3 regions of the Phyllobacterium sp. 1468 genome follow, and region 2 is predicted to be linked to each of the others. Evidence: predicted binding sites of a transcription regulator. Region 2 holds the regulator's gene; each other region holds the start of a gene.
The links. Region 2 encodes PhoB, which activates phosphate uptake and scavenging genes when phosphate is short. Its sites were predicted from a motif close to TGTCATNNANCTGTCAT; they were not measured.

Region 1: J2X72_RS07545 (UDP-2,3-diacylglucosamine diphosphatase) is a predicted target of PhoB. The motif match lies at 7,769-7,785, and genes of this name have one in related genera.
Region 3: J2X72_RS10750 (inorganic phosphate transporter) is a predicted target of PhoB. The motif match lies at 3,915-3,931, and genes of this name have one in related genera.

What each region holds. Positions count from the first base shown of each region.
Region 1 covers NZ_JAVDSX010000002.1:430,735-440,948, reverse strand. The annotation lists gene J2X72_RS07570 (NAD+ synthase) at 1-770, shown strand, start outside; gene J2X72_RS07565 (ABC transporter ATP-binding protein) at 1,132-2,952, shown strand; gene gltX (glutamate--tRNA ligase) at 3,022-4,395, shown strand; gene J2X72_RS07555 (DUF2865 domain-containing protein) at 4,313-5,257, opposite strand; gene J2X72_RS07550 (NADP-dependent malic enzyme) at 5,327-7,624, opposite strand; gene J2X72_RS07545 (UDP-2,3-diacylglucosamine diphosphatase) at 7,851-8,672, shown strand; gene J2X72_RS07540 (glycosyltransferase family 1 protein) at 8,662-9,738, shown strand; gene J2X72_RS07535 (MFS transporter) at 9,867-10,214, shown strand, end outside.
Region 2 covers NZ_JAVDSX010000001.1:202,635-212,848, reverse strand. The annotation lists gene pstC (phosphate ABC transporter permease subunit PstC) at 1-1,213, shown strand, start outside; gene pstA (phosphate ABC transporter permease PstA) at 1,210-2,529, shown strand; gene pstB (phosphate ABC transporter ATP-binding protein PstB) at 2,600-3,373, shown strand; gene phoU (phosphate signaling complex protein PhoU) at 3,396-4,127, shown strand; gene phoB (phosphate regulon transcriptional regulator PhoB) at 4,141-4,827, shown strand; gene J2X72_RS01065 (ferritin-like domain-containing protein) at 4,962-5,453, shown strand; gene J2X72_RS01060 (gamma-glutamylcyclotransferase family protein) at 5,539-5,949, opposite strand; gene J2X72_RS01055 (hypothetical protein) at 5,946-6,299, opposite strand; gene J2X72_RS01050 (SDR family oxidoreductase) at 6,421-7,410, shown strand; gene J2X72_RS01045 (DUF3175 domain-containing protein) at 7,819-8,103, opposite strand; gene J2X72_RS01040 (DUF427 domain-containing protein) at 8,125-8,460, opposite strand; gene J2X72_RS01035 (hypothetical protein) at 8,629-8,943, shown strand; gene J2X72_RS01030 (hypothetical protein) at 9,027-9,179, opposite strand; partial or broken gene J2X72_RS01025 (PQQ-dependent sugar dehydrogenase) at 9,232-10,214, opposite strand, start outside.
Region 3 covers NZ_JAVDSX010000003.1:321,454-331,667, reverse strand. The annotation lists gene J2X72_RS10765 (FAD-binding oxidoreductase) at 142-1,425, shown strand; gene J2X72_RS10760 (DUF1080 domain-containing protein) at 1,569-2,417, opposite strand; gene J2X72_RS10755 (beta-ketoacyl-ACP synthase III) at 2,649-3,773, opposite strand; gene J2X72_RS10750 (inorganic phosphate transporter) at 3,977-5,575, shown strand; gene J2X72_RS10745 (oxidoreductase) at 5,704-6,546, opposite strand; gene J2X72_RS10740 (SDR family oxidoreductase) at 6,669-7,418, opposite strand; gene J2X72_RS10735 (aldehyde dehydrogenase family protein) at 7,460-8,935, opposite strand; gene zwf (glucose-6-phosphate dehydrogenase) at 9,077-10,214, shown strand, end outside.

The sequences.
Region 1 (10,214 bases), on a different contig from region 2:
CAATCTGCGCCGCCCTCGCGGTGGACGCTTTGGGGGAAGAACGTCTGCGGGCTGTCATGATGCCTTACACCTATACGTCGAAGGACTCGCTGAAGGACGCCGAGGACTGTGCCAAGATGCTTGGCTGCCGCTATGATATCGTCCCGATCTTTGAGCCGGTCGAGGGCTTCCTCAGGGCGTTAGCGCCGATCTTTGAGGGCACCAAGGAGGGTATAACCGAGGAAAACCTGCAGAGCCGTGCCCGCGGTACCATCCTCATGGCAATATCCAACAAGTTCGGTTCCATGGTCGTCACCACTGGCAATAAGTCGGAAATGTCAGTCGGCTATGCCACGCTCTATGGCGACATGAACGGTGGCTACAATCCGATCAAGGACCTCTACAAGATGCAGGTCTATGCGATGTCGGAGTGGCGCAACAAAAACGTCCCTGCGGGCGGCCTAGGTCCGTCCGGCGAAGTTATTCCGGTGAATATCATCAGCAAGGCGCCCTCGGCAGAACTGCGGGAAAACCAGACTGACCAGGATTCGCTGCCGCCTTATCCGGTTCTTGACGATATCCTCGAATGCCTCGTCGAACACGAAATGGGCGTCGATGAAATCGTCGAACGCGGTCACGAGCGCGCAATGGTCGAGCGCATCGAACACCTGCTCTACATCGCCGAATACAAGCGTCGCCAATCGGCGCCGGGTGTGAAGGTGACCAAAAAGAATTTCGGCCGTGATCGGCGCTATCCCATCACCAACCGGTTTCGTGATCGATCACGGTAAACTGTTGTAATCTGGTCGCACCCGATTCTCGAAAACCGATTGCAAAAAAAAGACACTTGGCGGCGCAAAACGATTCAACTATAAGCCGACCTCCGGCAATAGCGACCGGGAGGTTCTCGAATGGCACCCATGTTTATGTCCCCGCGGGGCGGCGCTCGTTCCTGACACGTGATGACGAAAGGCCTTCTTGCCTTTCGATTGACTTCACCGGTCAAGGTAACTCATCGCCGATAATGGCCTTTCCTGTATTCAGGCGAGTTGCCAGATCATTCATGCCGTACTGATTCTGTCTTCTTTTCCACGGCATTCTCGTTTGCATTTTTCTATTGAGGCTGGTGCGTATCCGCATCGGACAATCGTCATGGCTTTATTTCGTAAAGACCTGCGCGGCGGTGCATTCCGCAGCGTTCTTGGTTTCACCTGGTTACACTGGCAGCGACAGCCGGTGCGTATCGCCGTCATTGCTGGTGCAGTGTTGCTGTCGACGCTGGCCGACGTGTTGACGCCGCTCTATTCGGGCCGGCTCGTCGATGCCGTGGTTAACGGTCACGCCACCGAGGCGGTCGTCTGGAATGCGGCAGTCGCTGCGTTCTCGACACTGCTTGCCCTGTCCCTCGGCGCAATCATCTTGCGGCACATCACCTTCATCCAGATCGTTGATCTGACATTGAAGATGATGACGGAAATCGCCTCCGGTGCATTCTACCGCATCCAGCGGTTCTCGACCGAGTGGCATGCCAACAGTTTTGCCGGCTCAACCGTCCGCAAGGTAACACGCGGCATGTGGGCGCTGGACCTGTTGAACGATACGCTGTTGCTGGCGCTGTTTCCGTCGGTCATCATGCTGATTGGTTCGACGGCGCTGATGGCGTGGTACTGGCCATTGATGGGTGTAATCATCGGCATCGGCTCCTTCCTGTTCGTCGCGGTCACCGCATCACTGTCGCTCGGTTACGTTGCGCCCATGGCAAGCCTTGCCAACCGCTGGGATACCAAGCTCGGTGGTTCGCTCGCCGACGCCGTCAGTTGCAACATGGTGGTCAAGGGTTTCGGTGCGGAAAGTCGTGAAGATGCGCGTCTGGCGAAAGTCCTGACCAAATGGCAGGACCGGACGGCGCGTACCTGGGTTCGCGGTACGTGGAACGGCACGTCGCAAGGAACGATGCTGCTCGTCCTGCGGGCGGCGGTTATCGGTTTCGCGCTGATCCTGTGGTCGAAGGGGCAGGCGAGTGCGGGTGATATCACTTTTGTACTCACCTCGTTCTTTATCCTGCAGGGCTATTTGCGGGAAGTTGGCATGCACATTCGCAATTTGCAGCGCTCGATCAATGACATGGAGGAGCTCGTTGATATCCAGAGTCAACCGCTTGGTATTGAAGATCGACCCGGCGCGAAGCCAATCCGGATCAGCAACGGCAAGATCGAGTTTGACAATGTGACGTTCCACTATGGCGCACATCGCCTGCCGCTCTATGACCGCTTTTCGGTGACGATTCGGGCAGGTGAACGTGTCGGCCTGGTTGGTCATTCGGGTTCGGGCAAGACCACCTTCGTCAAGCTGATCCAGCGTTTGCATGATGTGAAGTCGGGCCGGATCCTGATCGATGGTCAGGATATAGCAGGGGTCACACAGGCTTCGCTGCGCCAGCAGATAGCCATCGTGCAACAGGAGCCAATCCTGTTTCACCGTTCGCTGGCGGAGAATATCGCCTATGGCCGGCCCGGTGCCACGCAAGGCGAGATCGAAGAGGCGGCTAGGCAGGCCAGCGCGCATGACTTCATTACGGCATTGCCGAAGGGGTACAGCACGCTTGTGGGCGAACGCGGTGTCAAGCTTTCAGGCGGCGAGCGTCAGAGAGTGGCCATTGCCCGGGCTTTCCTTGCGGATGCTCCGGTTCTCATTCTGGACGAGGCAACTTCCAGCCTCGATTCGGAATCCGAAGTGCTGATCCAGCAGGCGATGGAGCGGCTGATGCTGGGACGGACGACACTGGTGATCGCCCACCGTCTGTCGACTGTGCGCTCGCTGGACCGGCTCCTGGTTTTCGAGCACGGCCGTATTGCCGAAGAGGGTAACCACGAGGCTTTGATCGGGCTCAATGGCGGTATCTACCGCGGGCTGTTCGAGCTGCAGACGCTTGAGCTGACCAAGGGGCTTGTCTTCAACGATGACAGGTCGTGACCCTAAGATGGGCCGCGCGCAAACGCGGCCCATATTGCCATTGCTTGCTCTATCCGATATGCCGCAAGCATGACCATCATCGTCCGTTTTGCACCGTCTCCGACCGGCTATATCCACATTGGCAATACGCGTATTGCCCTGTTCAACTGGCTTTTTGCCCTCAAGAACAATGGCCAGTTCATCCTGCGCTTCGACGACACGGATACCGTTCGTTCCAAGACGGAATATGCTGAAGCGACGATCGCGGACCTCGACTGGCTGGGCATCAAACCGGTGCGCATCGAGTACCAGTCGAAGCGGATCCCTATCTATGATGCTGCCGCCGATAGGCTCAAGGCAGCGGGTGTGCTCTATCCATGCTACGAGACTGCCGAGGAACTTGAACGTAAGCGCAAGCTGCGCCTGGCGCGGCGCCTTCCGCCTATCTATGGGCGCGATGCCTTGAAGCTGACGCCAGCCGACAAGGAAAAACTTGAAGCCGAAGGCCGCCGGCCGCATTGGCGATTCCTGCTGCCAAACTTCAAAGACGATCCGTTTTCGGTAACGAGGACCGAAGTTCACTGGAACGACATCGTGCGCGACAGGGAAACGGTTGATCTAGCCTCGCTTTCCGATCCGGTTCTGATACGGGAAGATGGCACCTACCTCTACACGTTCACCTCGGTCGTTGACGACGTCGACATGGACATCTCGCATATCATCCGTGGCAACGACCACATTACCAACAGTGGCGTACAGATCGCTATCATCGAGGCGCTTGGTGCGAAGGTCCCCGAACTTGGTCACATCAACCTCCTGACGACTGCGGCGGGAGAGGGGATCTCCAAGCGAACAGGCGCGCTGTCGATCGGCAGTTTGCGGCGTGACGGTTATGAACCAATGGCTGTGGCCAGTCTTGCCGTGTTGATTGGAACGTCGGAAAATGTGACGGCCGTACCCGACATGGCGACGCTAGCAGACATTTTCGACCCGGCGGCAACCTCAAAATCGGCTTCGAAGTTCGACCCGGCTGAACTCGATGCGCTCAACCGCGCGCTGATTCACGCCATGCCCTATGCGCAAGCAAAGGATCGCCTTGCAGCGCTTGGTATCGAGGGCGATCGGTCAGAGGCGTTCTGGCTCGCAGTTCGGGGCAATCTTTCGCGTGTGGCCGATGCTGCAAATTGGTGGAAGATCATTAAAGAAGGTCCTGCGACGGACGAACAGCTTGCCGAAGAGGATCGTGAATTCGTGCGCGCTGCTTTCGATCTTTTACCGCCTGAGCCCTGGAACCGCGAGACCTGGAAGCTATGGACCGATGCGGTGAAAGTCCAGAGCGGCCGCAAGGGCAAGCCACTATTCATGCCCCTACGCATCGCGCTTACTGGGCTGTCTTCTGGTCCGGAGCTCGCAGATTTATTGCCCCTTCTTGGTCGGGAAGGAACGTTGGCCCGACGACCCTGACCTTGCGGTTCGGATCGATCGGCTTGTCGCCGCTAAGCGGCTGCGGCAGCGGGGCCTCCGTCTTGGTCGTCGCGGGTTCACCCAACTGAATAATGGATGACGGATTTTCGGTCGGTTGAGCTGCCGACACGGTCGGCTCGACTTTGGTTTCGACGGGCTTCGCAGGTTCGACAACTTTTGCTGGTTCGCCGGGCTTTCCGGTGGCGAATGTCGCCGCCGCTGGATTGCCCAATGTGGAGAAATTTGCCGCCGATTTCTGGCACCCGCATTGCGGCGTTCCATTGGCTCCAACCTTCCTGAACTTGAAGGCATTCGGCATATCCTTGTAATCCTCGCCGCTTAACGACGTCATCCTTTCGGGATTTGGATTGTCGGTAGGCTGATAGTACAGCTTTGCGCCGGGACACTGGGATTGGCACTGTGCCTGATCGCGTGAGAAATTCTCCGCGCCGGTTTCATAGGAGAGCGGGAAGTAGTAGCCGTCACATGAACGCACGCAAAGCGTCTGATACCGGCCGCCATAGACCGGCGCTGTACTCATTTCTGGCTCGATAGGTTCCGGCTCTTTTCCCATAACCTCGTAAGGCTGCGAACCCGCAGTGTCCGGCTGCGGGTCATCATAGACACGGTCGTCCACGGCAGAACAATTATTGGCATCGAGCGCAGCTTCGACGCGGTCGCGCCGCAAGTTGAGTTCGAAGTCATCGACATCGGCGTTGCGGTTGAGCTCGTCGAGTCGGTCCAGCATCCGCGCGCAAATATCTGAATTTGCAGACGAAAGTTGCCCCGCCGCCAGAATGGCGGTCACTGCTATGAAGGCGATCTGGAATGTTCGGTACATGCGGCGGCCCAAGATTGTCATGCGCATTCGAGGCGAGTGAATGCGCTGGAACCAGCCACGGCCATGCGGCAGCAATAAGACACCCGCCGGTTAATCAACGCGTTGTGATGCTTCCACCACCGCGAGTGCCGTCATGTTGACGATACCGCGCGATGTCACGGATGGCGTCAGGATATGTGCGGGCTTGGCGGCACCGAGCAGGATCGGGCCGACATGCAAGGCATCGGTAACGGATTTGACGACATTGAGGGTGATATTCGCCGCGTCGAGATTGGGGAAGACCAGCAGGTTGGCTTCGTCGCTAAGCCGCGAATGCGGGAGTACGCGCTCCCGCAGGATCGCCGACAGTGCGGAATCGCCATGCATTTCGCCATCCTGCTCCAGATCAGGCGCCTTGACGCGGAGAATTTCTGACGCGCTCCGCATCTTTGCTGCACTTTCGGAATCGCGTGAGCCGAAATTGGAATGCGAGAGCAAGGCTGCCTTGGGCTCAATGCCGAAGCGGCGGATTTCGTTGGCGGCGAGAACTGTTTTTTCGGCGATCTCTTCGGCTGTCGGATCGATGCTGACATAGGTATCGGTCAGGAACAGCACACCGCGTTGCGATATAAGCAGGCTCAGCGCCGAGAAATTGCGTATGCCCTCCAGTTTTCCGATAATCTGGTCGACATTACGCAAGTGCCGCTCGAAACGGCCTTCAAGACCGCAGATCATTGCATCGGCTTCCCCGCGAACGATGGCAAGCGCTGCGATCACGGTGCCACTGGCACGGACCATGGTGCGAGCAACTTCCGGTGTTGTGCCCCGCCGCCCTGTGAGATTGAGCAGCAGATCGACGTAATCGCGATAACGCGGGTCATCCTCAGGATTGATGACATCGAAATCGGTGCCGATCTTGATTTTCAGCCCATAGCGCTGCAGCCGCGTCTCTATGACCTGCGGGCGTCCAATCAGGGTCGGGATGGCGACGCCTTCTTCCAGCACAACCTGAGCTGCGCGCAAGACTCGCTCATCCTCGCCGTCCGCATAGATCACGCGCTTCTTCTCCGCCGTTTTTGCCGCGGTGAAGATTGGCTTCATGATCAGGCCGGAGCGGAAGACGAAGCGATTCAACCGGTCGAGATAGGCATCGAAATCCTCGATCGGACGTTCGGCAACGCCGGTGTCCATCGCGGCTTTTGCGACCGCCGGTGCGATCCGCAGAATGAGACGCTGATCGAACGGCGAGGGAATGAGATATTTCGGCCCGAAGGTCGGCGTCTCGCCGGAATAGGCGCGGGCGGCAACGTCCGATGGTTCCTCGCGAGCAAGCGCGGCAATAGCCTGTACTGCCGCCATCTTCATTTCCTCGTTAATCGCCCGCGCACCGCAATCGAGGGCGCCGCGGAAGATGAAGGGGAAGCAAAGGACGTTGTTGACCTGGTTGGGAAAGTCCGAACGGCCGGTACAAATCATCGCGTCGGCACGCGCCGCGCGTGCCTCATCCGGCATGATCTCCGGGTTTGGGTTGGCCAAGGCCATGATCAGCGGGTTAGGTGCCATCTGCTTCAATAGCTCGGGCTTAAGCACACCGGCGGCCGAAAGGCCGAGAAAAACGTCAGCGCCGCCAATGACATCTGCGAGAACCCGCGCATCGGTTTTCTGAACATAGACCGATTTCCAGCGGTCCATCAGCGTATTGCGGCCCTCATAGACGACGCCATCGATATCACAGACCCAGATGTTCTTGCGGTCAACGCCGAGCTTCACCAGGAGGTTGAGGCAAGCGATTGCCGCTGCGCCGGCGCCGGAAGCGACGATCTTGATCTTGGAGAGCTCTTTTCCGGCAAGTTCCATGCCGTTGAGAATAGCCGCCGCCACGATGATCGCGGTTCCGTGCTGGTCGTCATGGAACACCGGGATGTTCATTTTGGCGCGAAGTTGTTCTTCTACTTCAAAACATTCCGGCGACTTGATGTCTTCGAGATTGATGCCGCCGAAAGTCGGCTCCAGAGCCGCTACCACATCGACGATCTTGCCGATTTCCTGAGCGTCGATTTCGATATCGAACACATCGATATTGGCGAATTTCTTGAAAAGGACGGCCTTGCCTTCCATGACGGGCTTGGACGCGAGCGGGCCGATATTGCCGAGGCCGAGGACAGCGGTGCCGTTGGAGATGACTGCGACGAGATTGGAGCGGCTGGTATAGTCGGCTGCCGTTGCGGGATTCTGGTGAATCGCGAGACACGGCGCAGCGACACCGGGAGAATAGGCAAGTGCAAGATCCCGCTGATTTCCAAGCGGCTTCGTCGCCTGGATTTCCAGCTTACCCGGCTGAGGAAAGCGATGATAGAACAATGCGCTTTCTTCAAGATCAGAGTTGCTGGGCGTTTGGTCGTTGGCCATTGACGATGTCCTCCGGGATTTGGCTCGCGCGTTTATACACTGGCGATTCAAATTTTCCAGCACGCTAAAATCTCATCCAGAGGCATAGCGGAACGCGATTTTGTTACAAGGGCCTATCTCGCCGAAACACGCACTTTTCGGTGCCGTCATAAGACTGTTGCATGAATCAGGTTTGTGTCAGCGCTAATGGACGCGCCTTTGCGTCAGCTGAACGGAGATCAGCGTCATGGTCGAGATCGAGGCCCGCAAATTCCGCACGCTTTTCCTGTCCGATGTGCACCTCGGCTCGAAAGGTGCGAAGGCCGGTTTTCTGCTGGATTTTCTGAAATACCACGACGCCGATACGATCTTTCTGGTCGGGGATATCGTCGATGGCTGGCGCCTGCGTCGCAACTGGCATTGGCCGCAAGAGCACAATGACATCGTGCAGAAGCTCCTGCGCAAAAGCCGCAAGGGTGCGCGTATCTTCTACATTGCTGGCAATCATGACGAGTTCTTGCGTGATTTCCAGGGGACGCATTTCGGCGGCATTGAGGTCATGGACCGGATCATTCACGAGACCGCGGACGGCCGGAAATTTCTCGTCATCCACGGAGACCAGTTCGATGTTGTCGTGCGCAATGCCCGCCACATCGCTTATCTCGGCGATTGGGCCTATGACGCCGCGCTCGCAATCAACACACTCATGAACAGGATAAGGCGCATGCTTGGCCTGCGCTACTGGTCGTTTTCGGCTTGGGCAAAGTTCCGCGTCAAGAAGGCCGTGAACTTCATCGGGTCGTTCCAGACGGTGGTTTCGGACGAGGCCCGGCGCATTGGTGCGGATGGCGTGATTTGCGGCCATATTCACCACGCAACGATCGAGCAGATCGACGGCGTCGAGTACATCAATACCGGTGATTGGGTTGAAAGCTGCACGGCTATCGTCGAGCACTTTGATGGCCGCATGGAACTCCTTTCCTGGACGCATCTGATCGGCGAACAGGCCGGCTTTGCGCCCGTCGTCCGGCTGGATGACAAGCGTCCAAAGGCGGCGAATGCAGCCTGACGGTCAAGCGAAGCGCCTGGTCATCGTCTCGGATGCGTGGCACCCGCAAGTCAATGGCGTGGTTCGTACGCTAACCAAGCTGCGTGAACAAATGGAAGCCCGCGGCTTTGAAGTAACAATCATCTCGCCTGCAGATTATCGTTCTGCGCCTTGCCCGACCTATCCGGAAATTCGTCTGGCGTTGACCCATCCCCTTGCCATCAGGGCGCGCATCGAAGCGCTGCAGCCGGCTTATGTGCATATCGCGACCGAGGGTCCACTCGGCATCATGGCACGCCGTGCTTGCCTGAAGAATAGTTGGCGATTTACCACCAGCTTCCATACCCGTTTTCCTGAATACCTGCGCGAGCGGCTGCCTGTGCCTCTGTCATGGTCCTATAGTTTCCTGCGGCGCTTTCACAATGCAGCCGAACATTGCCTGGTCCCGACACAGTCCATCCATGACGAACTTGCCGAACGCGGCTTTGCGACGCTGAAAGTGTGGACGCGCGGCGTCGACCGTGCGCTTTTCCGGCCGCAACCCGATGTCGATCTAAAGCTGCCCCGACCTGTCTTTCTTTGCGTCGGGCGTGTCGCGCCTGAAAAGAATCTTGAATCCTTCCTGTCTCTTGATCTGCCGGGCACCAAACTTATCGTGGGCGACGGTCCGGATCTGGACGAATTGAAGCGGAAATATCCGGATGCTGTTTTCGCCGGGAAGAAAGAAGGCGAAGACCTTGCTCGTTATTATGCGGGGTCGGACGTATTCGTCTTTCCGAGCCGCACGGACACGTTCGGTCTTGTTCTGCTTGAGGCCATAGCCTGCGGGCTGCCTGTCGCGGGGTATCCCGTTCCGGGTCCAAAGGATGTTATCGGCGCGTCAGGCGCGGGTGTTCTTTCCGACAATCTGCAGAAGGCGGCGCTGGGCGCGCTGGAAATGGGCCGGGTCGATCCGGACGTCAGACTCAAGGGCTTCAGCTGGGAAGCCTGCGCTGACATATTCGAAAGCGCATTGACGACGATTGGAGGTGCGACGGCGCCTGCACCACGCAAAGTAAAATCCGGCAAGATCGTATCAGCGCGATAAGACCATGTTAGTTGCGGATGAACTCCGGTGTTTGTAGGCGCTTGGCGAATTTCGTGATAGTTGCGAATCTCAGGCAAATGCACGATTGCGATTCCGCCTGAACCCCTCGATCTTCCGAAAGTTTTTCCATGACAGCCGCTGCAGCGGACCCTATCCAGGATATGCCGTTTCGTTTCGAGCTGCGGGTTGCGTTGGCTTATTTCGCGATTTTCACATCGAGCGGCATGCATCTGCCGTACTTTCCGTTGTGGCTCGAATATCGTGCGCTGACACCGACGCAAATCTCCATCGTATTGTCCATGCCGTTGTTCGTGCGTGTCATCGCCGCGCCGCTGGTATCAATGCTCGCCGACCGTTCGAATGATCGCGCGCACATACTGACCATGGCGACGATTTTGGCCGTCATCGTCGCGGCCTTCTATTTCGTCCCGTTCGGCTTCATCGGGATTTTGATCGTATCCCTAATGCTTGCCCCG
Region 2 (10,214 bases):
CATTGCCAGCCAAAGCCTTGAGCTTGGGATGGTCAGCGGCATTGCTCGCGGCCTGGACAGGCTTAGCGATGCAGAACGGGCCAATCTTCCGCAAACCTTTGCAGAGCTGCAGCCGCTTCTCGCCAGCAAGGGTGTGGCGCTTGCCACCGAGGGTCAGGACTATATGATTCCCATCGCCGCCGAGTGGAACAGGAACACCGCCTGGGCGAGCAGTATAGGCGGAATTGTCGCGATAGTGCTGGCACTTGCCGGCGCGGCCTTCGGCCTCTCGGGCGTGCATGTCCGGGCGAGGGCCCGCAACAATGTGGAACGTGTCATCCTTGGCGCGCTCGTCGCGGCGTCGGCTATCGCCATTCTGACCACCATCGGCATCATCCTGTCGATGCTGTTCCAGACCATAACCTTCTTTCAATCGGTATCGCCTTCGGCCTTCTTTTTCGGCACGGTCTGGGATCCGCGCTTTGCAGCGGCGGGTTCCGGTGGTTCGCAAGGGCAGTTCGGCCTGATCCCTCTGCTCGCCGGCACGCTTTACATCGCGTTCGTTGCCATGCTGTTCGCGGTCCCGGTCGGCCTGTTCGCCGCCATCTATATGGCGGAATATGCAAGCCGCAGCGTACGTTCGGTCGTCAAGCCGCTGCTTGAGGTGCTGGCCGGTATCCCGACGATCGTCTATGGCTTCTTCGCGCTTGTCACAGTCGGTCCATTCCTGCGCGATCTCAGCGCGGCACTTTCCGGTGGTTATGCCTTTATCCAGGCGCAAAGCGTTTTGACTGCAGGCATTGTCATGGGTGTCATGCTGATCCCCTTCGTCTCGTCGCTTTCCGATGACATCATCACCGCGGTTCCCCGCTCGCTGCGCGATGGATCACTCGGGCTCGGTTCCACCAAGTCCGAAACAATCCGCCGTGTGGTTCTTCCGGCTGCCTTGCCGGGTATCGTCGGCGCGCTGCTTTTGACCGCGTCGCGCGCCATCGGCGAAACCATGATCGTTGTGCTCGCTGCCGGTGTTGCGGCCAATCTCAACATCAACCCGTTCGAAGCGATGACGACGATCACAGTCAAGATCGTCAATCAGCTCACGGGCGATCTGGAATTCAACTCACCGCAAACGCTGGTGGCGTTTGCCTTGGGCCTCACCCTCTTTTTCATCACTCTGGCGATGAACATCTTTGCGCTCTACATCGTGCGTAAGTATCGGGAGCAGTACGAATGACCGACATAGCCCTCAATCCCGCTGCACCAGCATCTGCACGTCCGGCGCGCCGTGACATCGGGCTCAAGCGCCGTTATGCCGCCGAACGTCGTTTCAAGCTGTATGGTATCACCGCGATTGCCATCGGCCTCTTCTTCCTGGTCGCCTTGATGTATTCCGTGTTCTCGAACGGTTATACGGCCTTCTGGCAGACCGAGGTCAATCTTGCGATCAATCTCGATCCGAAGATCATCGATCCGGACAACAAGCGTGCGACCGATCCGAACGTCCTGTTAACGGCCAATTATCCGATCCTGGCACGCAATGCACTGGCGGAAAAACTGGGCGTGGCGACGACGAACAAGCCCGCGATGCGTGAGCTCGGCAAGCTGTTTTCGGAAGGCGTGCGCGGACAATTGCGCGACCTCGTCGTAGCCAATCCTTCGCTTATCGGCACGACGCAGAACGTCTGGGTGCTGACTGGTGCGGACATCGATTCTGCCTTCAAGGGTCAGATCGATCTCACCGTCGATCAAGCCCGCCGCAAGGTTTCAGACCAGCAGGTCGAGTGGATGAACAGGTTGAAGAGTGAGGGCGCGATGTCCCAGCGCTTCAATACCGGCCTCTTCACCTATGGCGCGTCGAGCCGGCCCGAGACATCCGGTCTTGGCGTGGCGCTGATCGGCTCGCTCTACATGATGCTGATCGTCCTTTGTCTCTCCCTGCCGATTGGCGTCGCCGCGTCCATCTATCTTGAGGAATACGCCAAGAAGAGCCGGCTGACGGACATCATCGAGGTCAATATCAATAATCTCGCGGCTGTTCCTTCGATCGTGTTCGGACTTCTCGGATTGGCTGTCTTCATCAACTTCTTCCACATGCCGCGCTCGGCCTCGCTGGTCGGCGGCATGGTGCTGACACTGATGACATTGCCGACCATCATCATCGCGACCCGCGCAGCGCTGCGGGCCGTTCCGCCATCGATCCGCGCTGCGGCGCTGGGCGTCGGAGCGTCGAAGACCCAGATGGTGTTCCACCACGTCCTGCCGCTGGCCGCCCCCGGCATCCTGACCGGCACGATCATCGGTCTTGCGCACGCGCTGGGTGAGACGGCGCCGCTGCTTCTGATCGGTATGGTCGCATTCGTCGCCAACAGTCCTGTAACGCCGCTCGATCCTTCCACGGCGCTGCCAGTGCAGATCTATATGTGGGCCAACGAGGCGGAACGCGCCTTTGTCGAGCGTACATCGGGCGCTATCATCGTGTTGTTGATTTTCCTCGCGGTCATGAACATCACAGCCATCATTCTGCGTCGCCGCTTCGAGCGGCGGTGGTAACGGGTCGGGAAAGGCTCTAATTATGAACCTGATGACGGAACGAAATCTCGAAAAAGCGGTAAACGACAAAATGAGCGCTCAGGGAAATGCTATCAAGATGCAGGGCAAGGACGTCACCGTCCACTATGGTGACAAGCAAGCGCTGTTCGGTGTCAGCCTCGATGTGCCAGAGAAGATGGTAACGGCCCTGATCGGACCCTCGGGCTGCGGCAAGTCGACTTTCCTGCGCAGCCTGAACCGCATGAACGACACGATCGAAGGCTGTAAGGTCGGCGGCCTTCTTACACTGGACGATGAGGACATCTACAATCCAAAAATCGACGTTGTGGAATTGCGTGCCCGCGTTGGCATGGTTTTCCAGAAGCCCAATCCCTTCCCGAAGTCGATTTTCGAGAACGTGGCTTATGGCCCGCGTATTCATGGTCTTGCCAAGAACCGCCAGCAACTCGATGAAATCGTCGAAAAGAGCCTGCGTCGCGCCAGCCTGTTTGAGGAGGTGAAGGATCGCCTGCACGAAGCGGGAACAGGTCTTTCCGGCGGCCAGCAGCAGCGCCTGTGCATTGCACGCGCCATTGCCGTCAGCCCGGAAGTCATCCTGATGGATGAGCCGTGCTCGGCGCTCGATCCGATCGCCACCGCGAAGGTTGAGGAACTGATCGACGAATTGCGCGAAAATTATACGATCGTCATCGTGACGCACTCGATGCAGCAGGCGGCCCGCGTATCGCAGCGCACCGCAATGTTCCATCTGGGCAACCTCGTCGAGGTAGGTGATACCGAAATGATGTTCACCAGCCCAACGGAAAAGCGCACGCAAGACTACATCACCGGACGCTTCGGCTGATCACGGGAAAGAGGTTGATATCATGACCGAACAGACAGCACAGCACACCGTCCGTTCCTACGACGAAGAACTGAAGTTCCTGACGCACAAGATCGCCGAGATGGGCGGGCATGCGGAGCGCATGGTCGAACAGGCTGTCGCTGCCATGGTCAAGTCGGACAATGCGCTGGCACAGCGCGTGATCTCGGACGATTTGATCCTCGATGCCGGTCAGCGCGAAATCGACGAAAAGGCGATTACCATCATCGGCAAGCGTCAGCCCATGGCGATCGACCTGCGTGAAGTCATCGGTACGATCCGCATTTCATCGGATCTGGAACGCATCGGTGATCTTGGCAAGAACATTGCCAAGCGCGTGGTTGCTGTTACCGATACGAGGCAAACGCTCTCCGTCTATCGCGGGTTACAGACCATTGCCGAACTGGCCTTGACGCAGCTCAAGGACGTTCTCGACGCCTACGCCACACGTTCGGTCGCGCAGGTCAATATCGTGCGCGAGCGTGACGATGAGATCGATGCGCTCTACACATCATTGTTCCGCGAACTTCTGACCTACATGATGGAGGATCCGCGCAATATCTCCGCCTGCACGCACCTGCTTTTCTGTGCAAAGAACATTGAACGCATCGGCGACCATGCGACGAACATAGCAGAGACAGTTTATTATATTGTGACGGGAACGCAGCTTCCGGCGGAACGCCCAAAGGAAGACCAATCCCACACTATCGTCGTGGATGAACCTCTCGCGTCCTAATTGAAGGTAGAAAATGGCTATAGCTCCCAAAATCACCGTTGTGGAAGACGAGGAAGCCTTGAGCGTTCTCCTCAGGTACAATCTTGAAGCTGAAGGCTATGCAGTCGAGACGATCGCACGCGGAGATGAAGCGGAGATAGCCCTGCGGGAGAAAGTGCCGGATCTGCTGATCCTCGACTGGATGCTGCCTGGCCTTTCCGGCATCGAACTCTGCCGGCGGTTGAGAGCCAGGCGCGAGACGGAAATCCTGCCGATCATCATGCTGACGGCGCGCGGCGAGGAAAGCGAGCGGGTGCGCGGCCTTGCGACCGGCGCGGACGATTACATGGTCAAGCCGTTCTCGACGCCGGAGCTGCTTGCACGCATCAAATCCATGCTGCGCCGGGTCAACCCGAGCCTTCTGTCGCATGTGCTGAGCTTCGGCGATCTCAAGCTCGACCGTGAGCAACATCGCGTCTACCGCAAGGAACGCGAACTCAAACTCGGTCCGACGGAATTCCGGCTCCTGGAATTCCTGATGCAATCTCCGGGCCGTGTGTTCTCGCGTGGTCAGCTGCTCGACAATGTCTGGGGCGCCGACATCTATGTGGACGACCGCACCGTCGACGTTCATGTCGGACGTCTCCGCAAGGCCATCAACATTGGCCGCTCCATCGATCCCATCCGCACGGTGCGGGGCGCGGGATATTCATTCGGTTAATATTGGAGGCGACGGGATTACCTTTCCGGCCCGAACAAGGAACCATTGTCCAGCACCCTCGTTACACCCGCGGTCGACTTGCGCAGCCAGATTGCGTTTAACCACGAAACCGCCAAACGAATGGGAGTCTTACAATGGTCGAGAAGACACTGGACAAACTCTTTCATGAAACCCTGAAGGACATCTACTACGCCGAGCGCAAAATCTTAAAGGCGCTGCCGAAAATGGCCAAGGGCGCGGCGTCCCCGCAACTGAAGGCTGCTTTCGAGAAGCATCGGGCCGAGACAGAGGTTCATGTCGAGCGTCTGCAACAGGTTTTCGAAATTTTCGGCAAACGCGCACAGGGCAAGACCTGCGATGCGATAGAAGGCATTATCGCCGAAGGCGAGGAAATTCTGGATGAATTCAAGGATGAGCCCGCTCTGGATGCCGGACTGGCATCCGCAGCGCAAGCCGTTGAACATTATGAGATCGCGCGATACGGAACCTTGGCGCGCTGGGCCGGGGATTTGAATATGCCCGATGCGAAGAAACTGCTGGGAGCAACCCTGCAGGAGGAAATTGCCACCGACGCCGCGCTGTCGAAACTGGCGGAAGGCTCACTCAACCGGGCAGCAGCTGCCTGACTGTCTGCCAACGCCCCGTCCCAAAAGAAAATGATCCAGAACGCCCGTCATCCAGGCAGGAAAGGCTCCAGGGGCGGGCGTTCCTCTATTTCTGCCGTTCCCATGGAGGGATGAACCTTCCATCCAGATATTCGTCCAGGTAGCCCGAATGAACCGGGATGGCGAGATCCGGCGATTTGAGGAATGCAAACGCCCAGCCTGCGAGGTTGCCGTCCTCATCGCAGATCTTGATCGACTTGCGAAAATTACCTGGCAAGCCAACGGATTCGAGTGCGTCCAGCAGAGGCAATCGGCTCTCGGCAATGTCGTAGAGTTCGCCTTTTACGCGAAAACCGGTGCCAGGCAAATCCAGCATCATCGGCGTGAACCAGGATCCGGCAATGAGCATGGGAAACCGCTCGACTGTGCGGCAGTTTCCCACAAACACGGCATCATTCAGGCCGTGGGCGTGCAGCGGGAAACCTTTCTTCAAGGTGCCGAAGGCGAATATTCTCATCGGAAGTCTGCGACGAACTTGCCAAATCCAGTCAGGCCGTGAGCCGAACGGATTTTGAGAACCTGTATGCGGGTAGGCAGCTCGATCAGGAACTCTCCATCCCGGGCAAGATGATGGATGCTGTTGGGGTCGCCTCCGGTGAAGTGCGCCATCGACTCCACGTCCTCCCAATAAGAGATCGTCATGAATTCCGTCTCGTCCTCCCGGTCCTCCCGCAGGGTCTGCACCCCGAGCGCCTTTTCGATCAGCGGCTTGATGCCAGCTTCGTAATTGTACACCTCGTATTCATCAGCGTGTTCCGGCCGGGTTCGGCCACGCCAAATGCGGGCAATCGTCGGTTGTTTGGCCATCTGTCGTCCCTCGGTTGTGCCGTTGGTCGAAAACGTCAGATCAAAGCAGATAGTTCCTCATTACGACAGGAACAATTCGGATGCCTGGGGGTTAAGATCACATGCGGCGAAGGAGATTCAGATGACACAGGCAAACCTTTCACGGCATGAAGCGGCAGGGGACAAGACTGCGAAACGGCACCGTGAAATTCAAGCAAAGATTGATAAGATCGATAAACACAAGGGCAGTTCTGCGAAAAAGAATGCGCCACAAACCGGTGCCCGTGCCTATCCCGTTCCGCCATTTCCCAAGCAGCATCTAAAGAAACCCGGTCTCGAGGCCGAGCTTACGCCGGCACCGATGTACGATGCCCCCTATTACGAGGGTTCGAAAAAACTTGATGGAAAAGTCGCATTGATCACGGGTGGCGATTCCGGCATAGGACGGGCGGTTGCGGTTCTTTATGCGCGTGAAGGGGCCAGCGTGGTTATCGTGCATCTCGACGAAGAGCGTGATGCGGACAAAACAAAGAAACTGGTCGAGAAGGAAGGAAGACCTTGTCTCGTCATCGCGGGGGACGTCCGCAAGCGAGACTTTTGCCACGACGCGGTCGAACAGACGATCAAAGCCTTCGGTAAGATCGATATCCTGGTCAACAATGCAGCATTCCAGCTGCACACGGACGATTTCGAGGACTTGGACGAACAGCACTTTGATGAAACGATCAAGACCAATCTCTACGGCTATTTCTTTCTTGCCCAAGCAGCTGCGCGCAAGATGAAACCCGGATCGGCGATCGTCAATACGGGCTCGGTCACGGGGCTGGTGGGCAGCAAGAACCTCATCGACTATTCGATGACCAAGGGTGGCATTCACGCGTTCACCCGGGCTTTGTCCGGAAACCTGCTCCCCCGCGGTATCCGCGTCAACGCCGTTGCGCCGGGTCCCGTCTGGACGCCGCTCAATCCGGCCGACAAGGAGGCAGGGGACGTCTCGAAGTTCGGCTCAGACACACCGATGAAACGACCCGCCCAGCCTGAGGAGCTGGCACCAGCCTATGTCTTCCTGGCGTCGTCCCATTGCTCAAGCTACATCACTGGCGAGATTCTGCCCGTGGTCGGTGGGTATTGAGGAGGCGATATGAGTTTGCGACCTAGCCGACGGGTTTCAGCGGCTTGGGAGCGTTTTCGTTGGCCACACCGTGCAGAATCTGGGCAGGTTCGTCGAGCCGGGTAATCATGCCTTTTTCCATACGGAATACCCCGTGTCGCCCGCCTTGACGGGCAAAATCGGTCTTCAGGTCGCCCCATGAGCCAAGAAAATTGCCGCATGAACTACAGTGTATCGGCGAGTTTGAATCTACGTCTGCCGGTATGTCGAGATAGATTGTCCCACAGTTTGCGCATTCCAATTTGTGGTCCAGTCTCTGGCCCATCCGAGTACCCTCTGCAATAGTCAAACAGAACAGTACGCCGTTTGCGTGCAAGCGCAATTGTATGTCCGCCGGCAGACATAAAGCAATAAGTCTCCGGGCGGCCTTCAGGTGCGGCCGAACTCCTTCCTTAATTCGTCCTTTGCCCGCTCCAATACATTCTTTTGTTTGTCGGGCAAATTGTGGCCCGCGCGGTTGATATAGAACGTCAGCATCGACATGGCAGACCGGTAAGGGCTTGATTTGCGTCGTTCGGACTGCTCTGCAGACCGCTTCAGCGAGACAGCGATCTTGTGCGGGTCATCCTGTTCGAAAATATGGGCTTCAAGGTCGAGTGCGTCACTATTCTCGGTGACATCCTGTGACCATTTCTCTTTTGGCTTGCCGGCCATCTTGAAACCTCCAATGATCGTTCACTCGAACGTTACCTTCTTTGGGTCGAATGCAGCATGATCCCGGATCGCAGCGACGTCCGGTATGGGGTCTTCATAAGCCCACATCGCATCGTTGGCCGACTCGCCCTGACCCGTGATCCGCCAGTAGGAGGCGGCGCCCTTCCAAGGGCATGTCGTGCTGGTTTCGGTTTTTTCGAGATGGGCGAAATAAATATCGTCGAAAGGAATATAGAGGACTGGATCGTGTCCGGGTTCCAATAATTCCAATGCCCGCTCCGTCGAAGCGACTACGACACTATGAAATCGTACGGTCACGGGGCGAGTATATGGTGTGATAGTGATGCCGCTATCCATGGCCTATTCCTTTTTCGCAATTGACTGACCGGAGCTTCGTTGAGTTTTAAGCCACAAGGAAGCAAAATGTTCCGCGCCTATGAAAAAGTGAACAAACCGTGCCGACTCTATTCTTCACAGGAACCCCGGCACTTTTGACGCGTTAGAAACGCAAAGGAGAATTACCCCATGACGGAGACCAGATTGCTTACGGACCATCAGGAGATACGGGACTGGGCTGCGGCGCGATCCGGCATACCTGCCATTCGCGATGCGGAAGAGCTGATCGGGAGCGATGAGCCTGTAATCTCCATCCGTTTTGGTCAACATGCCTATGAGGATGATGATCACGAGGGCGCGGATCGTCCCGAAGATTTTGGCAGGCCGCGTCTGGTCGAATGGGATGAGTGGTTCGCGGTGTTCGATCAGGAGGGTCTTGGTCTCGTGGTTGCGCAGGACGTGCCAGGCCAACGCGACGAGTTTCACGAACTCATTCGCAGATAGTCTCCGGATGGATCGTGGCATGTTTGTGGAGGGCGAGCGCGTCACCCCAAATCCCTTGAGGGAACATAGATTCGAGGCGGCTGTTACTGCTCTTCGCGATAGATGCGATCGGTGGCCCGATCACGAGCTTCCCGTTCATAACGGCTCAGCCGGCGCTGCCTCATTCCCAGTGCCAGCAACAGCCCCAATATGAAGGGCCCACCGATCAGTATAAGAAGCCATGAATACTCAGCCATGATTCCACTCCCGTTTCGGCTCTAACCGACGGAGGCGCAATAGGTTCCGAATTCACGGTGCGGAGGGTGTCACCCGCCATATGGTGTTGCCAACATCGTCCGCAACCAGAAGAGCGCCGGCCTTGTCGACGGCGACGCCTACCGGACGACCAAGAGCCTTATCGCCATCGACGAAGCCCGTCAGTATATCTTGCGGAGGTCCATTCGGCTTGCCATTGCTGAAAGGAACGAAGATCACCTTGTAACCGCTGCGCGGCTTGCGGTTCCAGGAGCCGTGCTGTCCTACAAACGCGCCGTTTTTGTATTCAGGGCCAAAGAGCGAGCCGGTATAAAAGGTCAAACCCAGCGACGCGGTATGCGGACCGAGTGCATAGTCCGGCTTGATCGCCGAGGCGACAAGCTCCGGGTTCTGCGGACTGACCCGCACATCGACATTCTGGCCATAATAGCTGTATGGCCAGCCATAAAACCCGCCATCCTTAACCGATGTCATATAGTCCGGAACAAGATCGCTGCCGATCTCGTCGCGCTCATTGACCGCGACCCAGAGGGGCGCCACTTTCGGGATTCCAGGATAGCCCGTTCGGGTTTCGCAGACCCCAGGCAAACAGCCTGGTTTTTTTCGTGTTCAGGTTGATCTCGAGGACGGCAGCCCGGTTGGCTTCCGCGTCGATGCCGTTCTCGCCGACATTGCTGTTCGATCCGACCGTCGCATAGAGTTTTGTCCCGTCGGGGCTGGCGATCACATCTTTCGTCCAGTGGTGATTGATCGGGCCGCCTGGCAGGTTGGCGATCTTTTCCGGTGCTGCCGAAATCTTCGTTTTGCCATCATCATAGGGGTAGGCGACGATCGCATCGGTATTGGCGACGTAGAGTTTGCCCCCTGAAAGGGTCATTCCAAAGGGCGAATTCAGGTTCTCAAGAAAGGTTTCCTTTACCTCGGCCACACCGTCATTGTCGGCGTCGCGCAGCAGCGTGATGCGGTTCGGGCTTTTTACCCCCGCACCAGCCCTGCCCATGATCAGGCCTTCGACC
Region 3 (10,214 bases), on a different contig from region 2:
GCTCACCATGAGGGATGCAGGCTGTTTGCAGTAATCACCCGCGTCGCAAAACTGGCATCTCGGCAATACTCGGCGTCCCTCATGGTGAGCTTGTCGAACCACGCACAGCGGTTGCGCAGCAGATAATGGAATCGATAATACATGCTCTACCAGTCCCCCATTTCTCCCGGCATCTCCTGGTATGAAACCACGACCGACCGTATCGAATATCCGGCGCTGGATGGATCGCGCAACGCCGATGTCGTCATTATCGGCGGCGGCTTTACCGGCCTCTCCGCTGCCGTGCATCTGGCGTCGGCAGGTGTCGACGTGGTCTTGCTCGAGGCTTGGCGCTTCGGTGACGGCGCATCGGGGCGTAATGGCGGCCAGCTCGGCACCGGTCAGCGCGCCTGGGCGGAAGAACTCGAGACGCAATATGGTTTCACCCGCGCAAAGGCGCTCTTCGATCTTGCCGAAGAGGCGAAAAGCCATCTCTTGCAATTTGCCGCAACCCATAAGATCGACATCGAATATGTGCCGGGACAAATGTCCGTCGTGCACAAGAAGCGCTATCTGAAGGACTATCGGCTGCACGCGGAACTGATGGCAGAGCGTTTCGGCTATCCGCATATTCATTATATGGACGCCGCGGAAACCGCGGAACGCCTCGGTTCGACCCGCTATCTCGGCGGCGTATATGACAAGGGCACCGGGCATATCCAGCCGATGAAGCTGCTTGTCGGCACGGCCAGAGCGGCCGCGCGCGCCGGCGCGCATCTCTACGAGAACAGCAAGGTCACTGGGATCAAATCCGAAAACGGACGCGTGACTGTCACGACGCCTTTCGGCAATGTGATCGCGGCGAAGTGCTTGATCGCGGTCAATGCCTATGGCGGAAATCTCGAACCGATCAGCGCCTCGCATGTGATGCCCATCCGCTCGTTTATCGGTGCGACGGTGCCGCTCGGGCCTGACAGTCCGGTGCTGCCTGGCGGCGAGAGCGTTGACGATTCCCGCTTCGTCGTGCGCTATTTCCGCCGCTCCAGGGATGGCCGGTTGCTGTTTGGCGGGCGCGAAGCCTATACGGCAGATAATCCACTCGACATCAGCACGCATATCCGCAGGCAGATCGCCGAAATCTACCCGGCGCTGGCGGATGTCGAAATCACCCAGGCCTGGGGCGGCTCAGTGGGTATCACCCTGCCGCGCCAGCCTTTTGTGCGCGAGGTCATGCCGAATGTGATCTCGGCCGGCGGTTACTCAGGGCATGGTGTGCTGCTATCGAATTTCGTCGGCAAGCTTTATGCCGAGACCATCGCCGGCAACCGCGACCGGCTTAAGCTGCTGGAGGAACTGAAGGTCCCGGCCTTCCCGGGCGGGCGCACCTTCCGGGCGCCGCTCCTGTTCCTTGCACTGAGCTGGTACGCGCTGATGGACCGGATTTAGCTTCTCAAGTACTAGAATCTGGTGGAAATAACCTTTGGCAAACCATCGGATCCATAAGTTTCGTGATCTTGGCGGCTTCCCGGAATAAAGCCCTCCGAGCCCATCCGGTGCACTTGACACACCGCATTCGATCCACGCACACGCTACTTCAATTCACGGACCCAGATATTGCGGAAGCTGACGGGTTCGCTTGGGTCACCGTGGGCTTGTAGCTTGATCGGTGCTGTGTCGTATTGTTTGTATTTTGGATAACCGATGTAAGTCGTTTCGCCCTGCAATTCGAAGTTGTTCTGTATCAGGACGCCATTGTAGAAGACCGTCACGCGCGCGGGTGTTTTCAGCGAGCTGTCCGTGTTAAAATTCGGCGCGTTCCAGATCACATCATAGACCTGCCATTCCCCCGGAATTTTGCTGGCGTTCACCAGAGGGATGGACTGCTTGTAGATGCTTCCCGCCTGACCATTTACATATGTCGGGTTCTGGAATGAGTCGAGTATCTGCAGCTCATAGCCGGTATCGCCAGGTCCGGTTGCGGCCAGGAACACCCCGCTATTGCCCCGCTGCTGGCCCGTCCCAGTAATATAGCAGGGGATTCTCCACTCAAGGTGCAATTGATAGCTCTTGAACGAGCGCTTGGTTTCAATGTTACCAACGTCCCGGCCGTTGATTTTTTTGACAACCGTCAGAATGCCCCCGTCTACCTTCCATCGCGCGGGGCGCGATCTGTCGTTAGTAGAAACCCACTCACCAAGATTCTTGCCATCGAACAGCACGATGGCATCGGAGGGCGGATCGGATGGGGTAACGCCTGGTATCACTACGTCTGGAACCGGCTTATAGACTTCGGTTTCTTCGGGTGTCGTCGGGTCAGGCGGAGACGGCACCGAGGCAAAATCAATGGCGTTCGGACCCTTCCCCCCAATCGGATCGGCCGCAGCCGCAGAAACGCTGAAAAAAGCGCAGACGACGAAGGTAAAGCAATACTTTTTCATGAGACTTTGTGAATTTACTCGCAAGAAAGGGCGTTGAGTATTAGGCACTGGAAAATTAGACGAGCCAAGAAGGGGCTTCGAAGAAGAAGCCAAAATAATCTCGCGCGATATAGCAGATTAACTTCCTCGAAAGCTACTCCTCCATTCCTCAATCGGTACCATGATCTATATCCACTGTACAATTCGACTTAAGTCTTACTTTCAAGCACAATCGGCTTGCATCGAATGGCTTTAGACCTTCCTGACGATCACGCTGCCGACCGAATAACCCGCACCGAAAGAGCAGATGACGCCAAGGCTCCCGGGGGCGAGGTCATCGGAATATTTCGAAAAGGCGATGATCGACCCCGCAGAGGATGTATTGGCATAATCCTGCAGGATGTTGGGCTGTTCGCCGGGTTCCGGTTCCCGGCCGAGCACCTTGACGCCGATCAGGTCATTCATGCCCTTGTTGGCCTGATGCAGCCACAGGCGCGACAGGTGCGCGGGCGCGATGTTCTCGTCGGCAAGATGGGTTAGGATCAGGTCTGAGACGATCGGCACGACCTGCTTGAACACTTTGCGGCCTTCCTGCTTGAACAGCATGTCGCGCCGGTCGGCCATATGGCCCTCGCGCGTGCGGCGCAGGAAACCGTTATTGTTGCGGATATTGTTGGAAAACTGCGTCAGGCAGCGGGTCGAAACGATCTCGAAGCGGTCTTTTGCCGTCGCCAGATCATCGCGCTCAAGCAGCACGGCGGTGCACACATCGCCAAAGATGAAATGACAGTCGCGGTCGCGCCATTCGAGATGCGCCGAACAAATCTCCGGATTGACCATGAGGATCGCACGCGCCGAGCCTGAGCGAATCATGTCGGCAGCGGCCTGGATCCCAAAGGTGGCCGACGAGCAGGCGACATTCATGTCGAAGCCGAAGCCTTCGATCCCGAGTGCTTGCTGTACCTCGATTGCAATGGCCGGATAGGGCCGCTCATGATTGGAAGCTGCGCAAATCACGGCATCGACGTCCGACACATCCCGCCCGGCTTTGGCGAGGGCTAGACTGGCGGCATGCACGGCCATCTGCGCCATGACGGACAAATCCTCGTCTGCGCGCTCGGGCAGTACAGGATGCATGATCTCCGGATCGAGGATACCGGATTTGTTGAGGACGTAGCGGTTTTCAATGCCGGACGCGCGGACGATGAAATCCTCCGCTGACATGGTCACCGGCGCCCGCGTGCCTGCGGCGATCTCGTCGGCATAGAGCTCATTCTGCCGAGTGGCATAGGTGTTGAACGCCTCCACCAACTCGGCGTTGCTGATGGACTGTTCCGGCGTGAAAACGCCCGTACCGCTGATGACGACCTTATGCATGGCGCTTCCAAAATCTGGTGTTTGAAAAGCGATAGAGTTTCCGGGCGTTTCGCGCAAGTTGTCATACGTGTGCACTTCCTTCTCCCTTATGACGGAGGAGTAGACGGTCTCGACGAAGGTAGTCCGAATTGAGCCTCGTTTTGTCATCAAGGGTTCACGTGAGGGTCATAGCCTTTCCGTGTTAACCATTTGGGGATCTGGTCATGACGGTAAGTAACGCCACTGATGCTCTGCGCGCTGAGCATCCACTCGACAAACCAAGCAGTCTCGGCCAATGGCCGAACTATGCTGTAGTTGCCATCCTCCTCGCCGGGCTTGTTTATGTCGGTTATTCCCTCACCAATGAGTTGACCAGCGCGGTCGCGGTGCCGTGGATCCTTCTCGGCCTCGCGCTACTCATCGCTCTCGGCTTCGAATTCGTCAACGGCTTCCACGATACGGCAAACGCCGTCGCGACGGTGATTTATACCAATTCTCTGCCGGCCGAACTTGCCGTGATCTGGTCTGGCTTCTTCAATTTTCTCGGCGTGATGACGGCGAGTGGCGCTGTTGCTTTCGGCATCATTTCGCTGTTGCCGGTGGAACTGATCATGCAGGTTGGCTCGAGTGCCGGTCTTGCGATGGTGTTCTCACTTTTGATCGCTGCGATCCTGTGGAACCTCGGCACCTGGTATCTGGGCATTCCTTCTTCAAGCTCGCACACGCTGGTCGGATCAATCGTCGGCGTGGGCCTTGCCAACCAGTTTCTGGCTCCGGCTGGCACTGTGACGAGCGGCGTCGACTGGTCCAAGGCGACCGAAGTCGGCATGTCCCTTTTAGTATCACCGCTCGTTGGCTTTGGCGTCGCCGCGCTGCTTCTGCTGGTGATGAAAGTGCTCGTCAAGAGCAAGGCGCTTTATGAGGCGCCAAAGGGCAATACTCCGCCGCCCTTGTGGATCCGGGCTCTGCTCATCTTCACCTGCACAGGCGTTTCCTTTGCCCATGGCTCGAACGACGGCCAGAAGGGCATGGGCCTGATCATGTTGATCCTGATCGGCGTCGTTCCGACCGCTTTTGCCCTGAACCGCACGCCGGACATCAATTACCTTGAAGCCTATAAGGCCGCTTCCACTGCGGCGACCACGGCGTTGCACAAATACGCCAAGCCGGAAATTGTGGTTACCGATGCCCGCGAGGTGGTGAACAATGCAGTTCGCACCAAGACATGGAGCGACGAGATGTCCGCCGCATTGCCGCGCTTCATCGATGAAACGAGTGCGTCGATCTCGCCCTACGGTTCGGCCGCCAATGTGCCAAACGGTATGGTCAGCAACACGCGCAATGACATGTACCTGATCGGCGAGGCGCTGAAACTTGTCGAGAAACAGAAGCCACTGCCGCTGCAGGATGCGGAAATGACGGCCGTGAAGTCCTACCACAAGGCCATCGACAACGCGACGAAGTTCATCCCGACATGGGTGAAGGTCGCCGTGGCACTGGCTCTCGGACTTGGCACCATGGTCGGCTGGAAGCGCATCGTCGTCACTGTCGGTGAGAAGATCGGCAAGACGCATCTAACCTATGGGCAGGGTGCATCGGCAGAGCTGGTGGCGATGGGGACGATCTTTACCGCGGATGGCCTGGGCTTGCCGGTGAGCACAACACACATCCTGTCGTCGGGCGTTGCCGGTACGATGGTTGCCAATGGTTCAGGGTTGCAGATGTCGACAGTGCGAAACCTCGCCATGGCGTGGATCTTGACCTTGCCGGTCTCGATCGCACTGTCATTCACGCTGTTCCTGATCTTGCGGCAACTGATCTAGAGCGCTTCTTAGCAGCTGGAGGCAGTTCTGGGCTCGCGCTGACAGGCGTTTCAATACACCCAAGAAGCAGGCAATAAAACAAACTGGCCGGCTTTCGCCGGCCATTTTTTTGTCCACCTGATCGTAATTTAGGCGTCCGGGTAATCCGCGCCCAACGTCACCTTTTCCCAAGCACCGAAATCCTTTTGAAGGTCGGCAATCTTGGCGTGGGCGTTCTGGAAAGCCTGTTTGCCGAGCAGCAGGCGCAGCGGCGGATCCTTGGCTTCGACCGCCTGGACGATCGCCTTGGCAGCACGGACCGGATCACCCGGCTGATTGCCGCTGATGTTACGGATCATTTCGGCGCGCTGACCGGACGTGGCGCGATAGTCCTCAATCGTGTGTTTGGCCTCATTGGCCGAGCGGCCCGCCCAATCGGTGCGGAATGGACCTGGCTCGACGATAAGCACCTTGAGCCCGAGGGGCGCTATTTCCTTCGAAAGAGCTTCCGACAGCGCTTCGACGGCAAATTTGGTCGCAGTGTAGAAGCTGACAGCAGGGTTGGCCACCAACCCGCCTTGCGAGGAGATATTCACGACGGTGCCCGAGCGCTGTTTGCGCAAGGTCGGCAGGACTGCACGGGTCATGTTGGCAAGGCCCCAGACGTTGATTTCAAACATCTGCCGCACCTCTTCCATTTCGCTCTCCTCGAAGGAGGCGAAATAGCCGATGCCCGCATTGTTGACGAGCACGTCGATGCGCCCGAAACGCTCCAATGTCGCCTTGACCGCGTTTTCAATATCCTGAGGCTTGGTCACGTCGAGCTTCAGCAAAAGCGCGTTTTCCTCATGGCCTTTGGCAAGGTCTTCGATCTGGGCCACGTTGCGGGCGGTGACAACGGTCGGATAACCAAGCTCAAGCGTATGGCGCGCAAGTTCGCGCCCAAAGCCGGTTGAACAGCCAGTGATGAACCAGACAGGTTTCGATGTCATGTTGATGTCCTTGAAAATGGGAGCGCCACGGGGGTCCGGGGGGGCCAGGGCAGCACAGGGGAAAAATTGGCTACACGGGTAATGTAGCCCACCCCGCCCATGTTTCAAGGATTATCGTTCGATCAGATGCAGCGGCCGCCATCAACTTCCAGTGCAACGCCGGTAATAAAGTCGGCCTCGCTCGAGGCAAGCCATAACGCTGCATTGGCGACGTCGAGCGGTGTGGAAAGGCGGCCAAGCGGCACCGTTGCCTTGAACTGCGCCCGCTTTTCCGGCGTGTCCTCGCCCATGAACAGGCCAAGCATTGGCGTTTCGCCCGCGACCGGGCACAGGCAATTGACCCGGATGTTCTTCGGTGCAAGTTCGATCGCCATGGATTTGGTGGCGCTGATCGCCCATCCCTTCGACGCATTGTACCAGGTGAGGCCAGGCCGCGGGCGGAGACCCGCCGTCGAGGCAGTCGTGAGGATAGAGCCACCGCCCTGCCTTTCCATGATAGGCACCACGGCGAGCGCCGAATAGTAAATCGCTTTCATGTTGACACCGGTGATGAGATCGAACGTTGCCTCGTCAACACCGAGCATCGGGCCATTGCGATGGGTGAAGCCGGCGTTGTTCACCATGATGTCGATCCGGCCAAACGCGTCCATCGCGGCCTGTACCATGACGTCCACTTCCTCCTTGCGCGTGACGTCGGCATGAACTGCAATAGACGATTTGCCAATATCCGCGGCGACTTTTTCGGCGCCCACAAGGTTCAGGTCAGCAACCACGACATTGGCCCCTTCTCCGGCGAAACGCTGGGCCATTGCCTCGCCAAAGCCGGATGCTCCTCCGGTGATGATTGCTGTCTTGCCGGCCAAACGCTTCATGTCTTCTCCTCATACATGCTGGTGATCATTGGTAAATTCGATCAATCGTGACGAAAGATAATCGTCTTGGTCGCGGACATGTCGTAGAGGGCCTCGAAACCCTTTTCTCGACCATGACCGGATTTCTTGAAACCGCCAAATGGCAGTTCGACGCCACCGCCCGCCCCGTAAGCATTGACGAAGACCTGCCCCGCACGCACGCGCTTGGCAACGCGATGCTGGCGCGCGCCATCTTTGGTCCAGATACCCGCGACGAGGCCATAGTCGGTGTGGTTGGCTAGCCTTACGGCCTCCTGCTCATCGTCAAACGCAAACAGGGTGAGCACCGGGCCGAAAACCTCCTCCTGGGCGATAATGGCCGTGGGATCGACGGCGCCGAACAGCACTGGTGCCACATAGTAGCCAGTGGCCGGGGCGTCGGCTTCGATGGAACCCTGCGCAATGACGGCAATGCCTGCCTCGGCGGCCGACGTGACGTAATTTTCAACCCTGCGTTTCTGTGCCGGATTGATCATCGCCCCGAGGTCAAGATCGGCATGGTGGGGGCCGGCAACGAGCCTGCCGAAACGCTCAGCAAGCGCTGCGGCGACCTGTTCATAGATCGGACGCTCGATGAGGATACGGCTACCGGCCGAGCAGGTCTGCCCACCGTTCTGAATGATTGCATTGACGAGAACCGGGACCGCCTTTTCAATATCCGCATCGGCAAAGACAATCTGCGGTGACTTGCCGCCAAGCTCCATCGTAACGCCGCGATTGTTCGCGGCAGCGGCCTGCTGGATGGCCGTACCAGTTGCCGGAGAACCGGTGAATGTCACATAGTCGACGCCGGCATGCACCGAAAGAGCTGCACCCGCCGCGCGGCCATAGCCGGTGATGACATTGAGGACGCCATCCGGGAACCCCGCCTCGATGGCAAGTTCGCCGATACGGATCGTCGAGAGCGATGCATCTTCGGCTGGCTTGATGACCAGCGTGTTGCCCATGGCAAGCGCCGCGCCGACCACGCGCGCCATAATCTGCATCGGATAATTCCACGGAATAATCCCTGCAACGACGCCGTGCGGTTCGCGCAGGGTCAGCGCCGTATAGCCGTCGAGAAACGGGATCGTATCGCCATGGATCTTGTCGGCGGCACCGCCGTAGAATTCATAATAACGCATGGCGGCGGCAACGTCGGCTTTGCCTTGGCGAATTGGCTTGCCGGTATCGCGTGATTCGAGTGCCGCAAGTTCGTCACCGTGCTGCTCGATCAATTGCCCGAGACGCGTCAAAAGCCTGCCGCGCTCGAAGGCTGGCATCCTTGACCAGGGCCCATGATCGAAGGCCTCACGCGCGGCGCGTACGGCACGATCCACATCATCCGCATCACATGCCGGAATGGTCGCAAAAGCCAAGCCATCGGACGGACACAAAACAGTGATTGTTTCCTGGCTTAATGCGGCAACAGGTCTGCCGTTTATGATATTCAGGAAATGCTTATCCTGTGCGACAACTCTGGATAGATTATGTACCATCATCACATCCCATTCGTTGCAAGCCTATTGGAAAGGGCACGAATTGGAAATGCATTTTGACGCAGTTTGTGCTTCAGGACTGGTCATTTTAAATCGATTAGATTATACAACCCGCAAAGTCAGGCATAGCGAGACTCTTTCATGACAAGTCAGATTATCCCGGTTGATCCCTTTGATTGTATCGTGTTCGGAGGTACCGGCGATCTTGCCGAGCGCAAGCTGATCCCGGCGCTTTATCAACGCCAGCGCGATGGCCAGCTTTCAGAACCGACCCGCATCATCGGCGCCTCCCGTTCGCCCATGTCAAACGACGATTACCGCAAGTTCGCGGAAAGCGCGATCAAGGAATTCGTGAAGCCAAGCGAATTCGACCAGAAGCAGGTCGATCAGTTTCTGGCGCGTGTGTCCTATGTCGCGGTCGATGCTACTTCCGACAATGGCTGGGAGGAGCTGAAGACCGAAATCGGTAATGATACCAAACGCGTCCGCGCCTTTTATCTTGCTGTCAGCCCATCTCTCTTCGCCGATATCTCAAGCCGCCTGAAAAGTTACAAGCTTGTCCATGACCATACGCGTATTATCGTCGAGAAGCCGATTGGCCGCGACCTTCAGTCGGCCATCGCACTCAATGATACGATCGGCCACGTTTTTCACGAACAGCAGATTTTCCGCATCGATCATTATCTCGGCAAGGAGACTGTGCAGAATCTGATGGCGCTCCGCTTTGCCAATGCGCTGTATGAGCCGCTTTGGAATTCGGCCCATATCGACCATGTGCAGATCACTGTTGCTGAATCTGTCGGGTTGGAAAATCGTGCTGGCTATTACGATACGGCTGGTGCACTTCGCGACATGGTGCAAAATCACATCATGCAGCTGCTCTGCCTCGTGGCCATGGAGCCGCCGGCATCGATGGATGCGGATGCAGTGCGCGACGAAAAGTTGAAAGTGCTGCGTTCGCTCAGCCCGATAACGTCGAAGAACGCCGACGAGCTTACTGTGCGCGGCCAATATCGCGCTGGCGCTTCTGCAGGCGGCGCAGTGAAGGGCTACATACAAGAGCTGGAACATCCCAGCAACACCGAAACATTCGTCGCCATCAAGGCCGAAATCGCCAACTGGCGCTGGGCTGGGGTACCGTTTTATCTGCGTACCGGCAAGCGCCTGGCATCACGTGCTTCCGAAATCGTCGTGTCGTTCAAGCCCATCCCGCATTCGATCTTCGGTGAGAGTGCCGGCCGGGTTGTTGCCAACCAGCTCGTCATCCGCCTGCAGCCGG